2 regions of the Paenibacillus barengoltzii G22 genome follow, and region 2 is predicted to be linked to the other one. Evidence: riboswitches for the same ligand, from Rfam matches in the RefSeq annotation. Region 2 holds a riboswitch; the other holds the start of a gene.
What was found. Region 2 has a riboswitch for cyclic di-AMP ahead of C812_RS12655 (KamA family radical SAM protein). Riboswitches for the same ligand answer to the same signal wherever they lie in the genome.
Positions count from the first base shown of each region.

Region 1: another riboswitch for cyclic di-AMP. It lies ahead of C812_RS20910 (C40 family peptidase); the one in region 2 lies ahead of C812_RS12655 (KamA family radical SAM protein).

Region 1 covers NZ_KE159656.1:39,985-43,400, reverse strand. Annotated here, with positions in the region: gene C812_RS20915 (C40 family peptidase) at 104-595, opposite strand; gene C812_RS20910 (C40 family peptidase) at 1,249-1,740, opposite strand; cyclic di-AMP (ydaO/yuaA leader) riboswitch at 1,745-1,881, opposite strand; gene C812_RS20905 (hypothetical protein) at 2,102-2,932, opposite strand; gene C812_RS20900 (M1 family metallopeptidase) at 2,967-3,416, opposite strand, start outside.
Region 2 covers NZ_KE159653.1:935,193-938,608, reverse strand. Annotated here, with positions in the region: gene C812_RS12660 (cobyric acid synthase) at 1-1,064, shown strand, start outside; cyclic di-AMP (ydaO/yuaA leader) riboswitch at 1,088-1,230, shown strand; gene C812_RS12655 (KamA family radical SAM protein) at 1,392-2,573, shown strand; gene C812_RS12650 (methyl-accepting chemotaxis protein) at 2,645-3,416, opposite strand, start outside.

The DNA.
Region 1 (3,416 bases), on a different contig from region 2:
ATAAGAGTACAGATAAAAAAAGACCGCAAGGCGGTTCCAACGAGAACCCGGCCCAGCGGCGAATTAGTGATGATGAACAGGATGAAACCGATAGATCAATGGATTACGATTCCGCAGCGTAGACGGAATAACCGTACTTACTGAGAACACGCTTCGCGCCAACGTAGCGGTTCTGGTAATAACTGTTACTTAGCTTGTCGATCCGGATGCCCTTGGATGAGGATGCATGGGCGAATTCACCGTCGCCGACGTAAACACCAACATGGGATACTTTGCCCGTCCCCGTCGTCTTGAAGAAGATGAGATCCCCAGCTTGAAGCTCGCTCTTCGGTACCGGTGTGCCTTGCTTATACTGAGCGGCAGACACACGTGCTAACTTGATACCCATCTTGCTGAAGACGTACCGGGTAAATCCAGAGCAATCAAATCCCGCTGTCGTGGTGCCGCCAAATTTATAAGGCGTCCCGTACACGGAATCGACGATACTAGATAGCGTCGTTGTCTCGGCTTTTGCGGAGTCGGCAAAGGCGCTACCTGCCCCCAAGGTGAATAGGAGGGCTAAACTCGTTACCGCTGCTGTCAAAGTCTTTCTCAAGATGTCTTACTCCTTCCAAGGCCTACGAGGTTAGCTTATGGATTCGGTTGAAGGTTCCCTATGATCTGCTATAGCGGTAAGTTAAAAAGTCATCTTCGGATCACGAAGTAACTCAGGATGGAGATTCGGCGTCGAATCTTGAACTCAGCCGGGCCTTCCGCTGCTCACGTAGCTTCCAGCTACGCTGCGCTGCTCAGTCCCTAAGCTTCATTCAACCTTCTCGGTGCTCCAAACCTAACTTTTTAACCTTGATTGAAATGGCAAGTTAAAAAGTCATCTTCGGATCATGAAGGATGAGACTGTTACCTTTTATAGCGAAATCAATTCACCCTTTGGTGGGTCCCCCGCTTCCCGGGTGCGTGGGAATTCGGCAGTTTCATTGTAGATGGCACCCAAGATCTTGCATAGAAATAGTTACAACAATAATTACAAAGTTGTTACCATTTACGTTCTTCATTTTACCAAAGCCGTCCAGAGATGACAAGTTTGTCGAAAAAAACGCTTCTATTGGCCTGTGTTCGCGAAGGGATTCGTGGGTAATGGTTCCTAAGAGACTAGGGCTAAAGAAAAGAGTAGGAGAAAGAAAGGGGATCCAAGGAAAAAACCCGCAGAGACGTTGTAATCAACATCCCCACGGGCTTCGTAGCGAGTTCTTATTGAACATCATCGTGATCAGCAATTTCACCGGTTACATCTTCATACTTGTCGTTGCTCATGATGCGTTTTGCGCCAACGTAACGCTCGACGTAGTACTTCTCGCTTAATTTGCTGATGACTACACCTTTGGAGGAGGAGGCATGAGCAAATTTGCCGTCGCCGACGTAGATGCCGACATGAGAAACGCCTTTGCCGGAAGTATTAAAGAAGACCAAATCGCCTTCGATCAGTTCGCTCTTGTCAACCGCCGTACCCATTTTGTATTGGGATGCGGATTGATGAGGCAGCTTGATGCCGATCTTCGAGAAGACGTACATCGTAAATCCAGAACAGTCGAATCCGGAGGTTGTGGTTCCGCCTGCAACGTAGCTGCTTCCAAGCGCGCCGTCGATGACATTGTCCAGTTTGGAATCGGCGAAAACGCTGCCAGTTCCAATGGTGAAAAGCATGGCAAAACTTACTGCTGCTACCGTCAAACGCTTCTTCAAGAAGTTATGCTCCTTCCAATGCCTACGAGGTTAGCTTAAGGATTCGGTTGAAGGTTCCCTATGATCCCTCACAAACGAGATCAATTCACCCAAAGTGGTTCCCCCGTTTCCCTGGTGAAGGGAATTCGGCTTGTTTTTCACACCTGTCATTTCTAATTTGACATCCGGCACGAATCTCCTGCCAAAGATGACAAAAATAATTACAAAACTGTTACTGAAATTGCGTTGCTGTTATTGTAACAAAGGTAGGTATCTTTTGGCAATGCCTAATTCACAAGATTAAGAGGGGAAATAGGAGGAAAGGCCTTCGCCGAACGGCGAAGGCCTTGATGTTACAGGGGTTTTAAGGAGTTAAAAAATTTTAACTTTTTTGTGCCTTGGACTGCCAAAGATGAAATTGAGAGGCGATCTTCCAGACTTTAAATGTGCAGCGAAAGAGAGGATAAGCCTGCTGCAGGATGAGGGCCAGCATCCCCGTCCAAATCCAAGATGCGGTGCCGAACAGAAGGAAGAGGATCAGGCCAAAAGCCCCGAGAATTAGCGAGATGGAGACGCCCTGCAACAAGGTTCGGAAGCAAGCCAGCAGGGAATTCCAAACTCCGGCTTTAAACAGGTAGCCGAACTGGACAAACAACAGGCATTGCCGGATAAACCAACCGTAAATGAACCAGCCCAGGATCAGCCCAAGCCCAGCGAGCCAGGTTGCCATCGGAAGTTCCATCCCGGTCAACCCCGGCCAAAGCGACAGTAGTCTCGGCACAATCCAGAAGGCGGGCAACAAGGTAAGCACGAGCTCCATCGCGTAGAACAAAATTACCGGTTTACCAAATTCCTTCATTCCTCGGAACAGGGGGAAGCCGGGGTTGCGATTTTCCGCCGGTGTGAAGCCGTAGAAGATTCCCGCCTGGATCAACGGAGTCAAGATCATGCGCAGGACGATCATCCCTGCCAGCAGCCAGCAATACAACCGAACCTCGGGATTGCTCCATAAATTCATCTGTCCCTCAAGCAAGAACAGGAGTTTCGATAGCGCCGTGGGCGGCGGGTCAGGATATCTTTGCAGCAGCGCCGTTACGGCAGTATCGACCAACCGGTACAAGAACAATCCCCACAGCAGCTGGTACAGGAACAAGATGATGACCGAGGGAAATTGGCTTTTCAGGGCAGTCCACCCTAAACGAACGAAACTCATTTCTTTCCCTCCTTATAGAAGTATGGACCTAGGGTTACCACAGAAGTCCTCCAAGGATCGCTTCAAGCAGCTTGGTGACGCTCATATTGGAGCGAGACAACGTGGTTTCAGGGACTTCTGCTTTCAGATAGTTGTTGATGTGAAGGTTCTCCACCGTTAAGGTGTAGTCCGGGTCGATCTGAACCCATGCCAGCGGTGCTTTATATTGCAGCTTGATCTCGAGGCGAGAATCTTCCCCGTTCCATTGCTTGCGTACGGTGTGCCCATCGGTGAAGGTGAACAGCAGCGGAACCTTCGGATGGGTTGCCCCTTTGCGGGTAAAGACCACTTTCGACTCGTATATCTGACCGCTTTCCTGGTTGATTGGAGTGATTTGAATGTTGTCTACTGCAAAATCCGCCATTTTCCCATCATAGACGTATTGTTGAAAATACGCTTTCCAACTGCGGCCGGTCACTTGCTCAACTACCCGTTGGAAATCAGC
Region 2 (3,416 bases):
GCGGCGGGGTATTTGCCTTTCTTGTTGGTACCCTGGAGCTGCTTGAACCGCACGAACGCGCCCGCGTAAAAGGGTTCATTATCAATAAGTTTCGCGGCGATCTGTCTCTGTTGCAGCCTGGCCTGGATTGGCTGGAGCAGCGGACCGGAATCCCCGTACTTGGAGTTCTACCCTACCTAAATGATCTGGAGATCGAAGCGGAGGATTCCGTAGTCCTGGATACCTATCCAGCTCGTTCAGAGCCATCTGCAACGAAGGAACTGGATATCGCCGTCATCCGTTATCCGCATATTTCTAACTTCACGGATTTTGACCCGTTGGCAGCCGAACCGGACGTATCGTTACGTTATGTAAGCAAGCTGTTAGAACTTGGACATCCCGATGTGGTGATCTTGCCGGGGACAAAGGATACGATCAGCGATCTGGAATTTTTGCGCAGGCAAGGGCTGGCGGAGGCAGTTTGCAACCTGATCGAAAAGGGGACGCACACCCAGCTGGTCGGAATTTGCGGCGGATATCAAATGCTGGGCGAACAACTGCATGACCCTGAAGGCGTGGAGTCCAATGAACCGAGGTCGGCATTGGGCTTGGGTCTGCTCCCCTTGGCTACAACCTTCCTCCCAGGTAAAAAAACGGTGCGCGTGCACGGATATACGTGCGAAGACCATCCGATCGCATTGCATCCTCAGAACCAGGAGCTGCCGATCTCAGGCTATGAGATTCATGCCGGATCAACTCAGCAGTTGCGGGACACTCAACCATTATTTCTACTTCGAGTCGCTGAGGGGGGGGATCAGCTTGAAGCGCAGACGCATCCGGAAGGTGCAGCCCGCGCTGATGGCAGGGTGTTTGGAACGTATCTGCATGGGGTGTTCCATAATGATGCTTGGCGGCGTTCATGGCTGGATGGACTGCGGATGACCAAAGGGCTGGAACCTTTGAACGTTACCTTTGTTTCTTCCTCACGGAAGGAGGAAGCCTTCGATCGGTTAGCGGAGCAGGTTCGCAGGCATCTGCGCATGGATCTCATTTACGACATTGCTGGGATCCAAGGTAAGCTTTGACAAATTGGGTAAGGATAAGGTAGGATAAAAGTACGCTTAATTTTCGATGGGTAAAGTCGAAAAGCGGGGGAACCAATCTTTTGGGGCGAATCGTTTCAGGTTTAACGTAGGGAACCATCTTTCCCGAGCCCGTCAGCTAACCTCGTTTGCAGTGGATGGGTCATTTTAATATTATTTCAGTCATCAACTAATGACCCTGTTCTTTGAAGCGGGGTCTTTTTGCGTTCTGCAAGACCTTTGACCCGAGCATTCGGCGGAGTACTCGCATTCACTGCAAGTTTCGAGCTTCTTCTTTACGCATCGTACTAATAAAGGAGGAGAGGATCTATGGCTAGTCCGAAGTACATCACCGATATTGCCAAGGTGAGCCAGTTGTCCGAGCAGGAGCGTCAGGAGTTGAAACCGATTACCGACAAATTCGTTTTTCGAGTGAACGACTACTATTTGAGTTTGATCGACTGGAATGATCCGGAGGACCCGATCCGCAAGTTGGTGATCCCCAATACGGGAGAACTGAAGGAATATGGGCGCTGGGACGCTTCTGACGAAGCGGCGAACTATGTGGTGCCTGGCTGCCAGCACAAATATCGAACGACCGCGCTGCTGATTGTGTCCGAGGTTTGCGGCTCCTATTGCCGGTACTGCTTCCGTAAACGGTTATTCCGCAACGATGTGAAGGAAGCGATGGCGGATGTCACACCTGGCATTGAGTACATCGCACAGCATCCGGAGATTAATAACGTCCTGTTAACCGGCGGTGACAGCTTGATTTTAGCGACCAGAAAGCTGCGTTCGATTCTCGAGAAGCTAAGAGCTATTGAACATGTAAAAATCATCCGCCTCGGTTCCAAAATTCCTGTGTTTAATCCAATGCGTATTTATGAAGATCCGGAGTTGCTGGATCTAATTCGGGAGTTCTCCACTGTTGATCAACGGATTTATGTTATGGCGCATATCAATCATCCGCGCGAAATTACCCCTGAGGCCAAAAGAGGGTTCCAGGCGCTGCACGACGCCGGGGCTATCGTGGTCAATCAAACGCCGATTCTCAAAGGCATCAACGATGATGCGGCCGTACTTGGTGAATTGCTAGATCGCTTATCTTGGGCTGGCGTCACTCCGTACTATTTCTTTATCAATCGTCCCGTAGCCGGAAATGCTGACTTTGTCATCCCGTTGAAACGAGCGTATGAGCTAGTAGAGGAAGCGAAAGCCCGTACTTCAGGGCTTGGAAAGCGCGTGCGATTATCGATGAGTCATTCTTCAGGAAAAATCGAAATCCTGGCTATCGAAAACGGGCAGGCCTATCTCAAGTATCATCAGTCCCGGGACGGTGAATACGGCAAGTTTATGATTTTGCCTTGCCCGGATGATGCGACCTGGTTTGACGATTTGCCAGGCAGTGAAGCATACTGGAAGAAGCCGGAAAAGAGGCTGGATTCGAAGGCGGATACGCAATCGGATCAGACCACGGAAGATGCGGCTTCTGCAAGCCCAGTGACGATTTAAGGGATAAAATAAAACGTACCCTTTCCGTTTCTCCGATCAGGGGAACGTGAAGGGTACGTTTATTTTTAGAGTCAGATCCGGAATTTTGCAATCGATTCTTGCAACGACAACGCCTGCTCATACAGTGAGCGAACTGTACGCGCGTGCGCTTCCATTTCGTCCAGCTGTTGCTGCGAGTAGCTGCTGATTTGCTCCATGTTCTCCAGCGATTTGGCGGTAATATTGGCCGATTCCTCTACCGATGCGGTGACTTCCTCGGTACCGGCAGATACCTCTTGGGTGGAGGCTGAAACCGATTGAATCGTCAAGTTCACGTTCTGAATCAGCTTCGTTAATTGTTCAAACGCTTGCCCCGCTTGCTTTACCCGTTCGGTTCCGGAGACGATCTCCTCGCTGGCCCGTTGCATGGCGTTGACCGAATTTTCCGATTCTTCTCGGATACTGAGCAGGTTCTCTCCGATTTCCTCCATCGCTTGGCGGGACTGCTCAGCCAGCTTACGAACTTCCTCGGCCACGACAGCAAAGCCTTTGCCGTGTTCGCCGGCACGTGCAGCTTCAATCGCCGCGTTCAGCGCCAAAATATTAATTTGCTTCGTAATTTCTGTAATGGTTACTACTACGTTCGAAATGGACTCGGAGCGATCGTTCAGCGTACGGATATGCTCCAGCGTTCGATTAGCCGCATCTTCGACATGCTGCATTTGCGTAACCGCTGTTTGCGCCAAATGATTTCCGGCGTCAGCCTCCTCCGCAGCTTGTCCAATCCGTTCCGTGACTTCGGCAGATGAAGACGCAATGTGCTGTACACCTTGGGAAATTTCTTCCATGGCCCGGGCGTTTTCG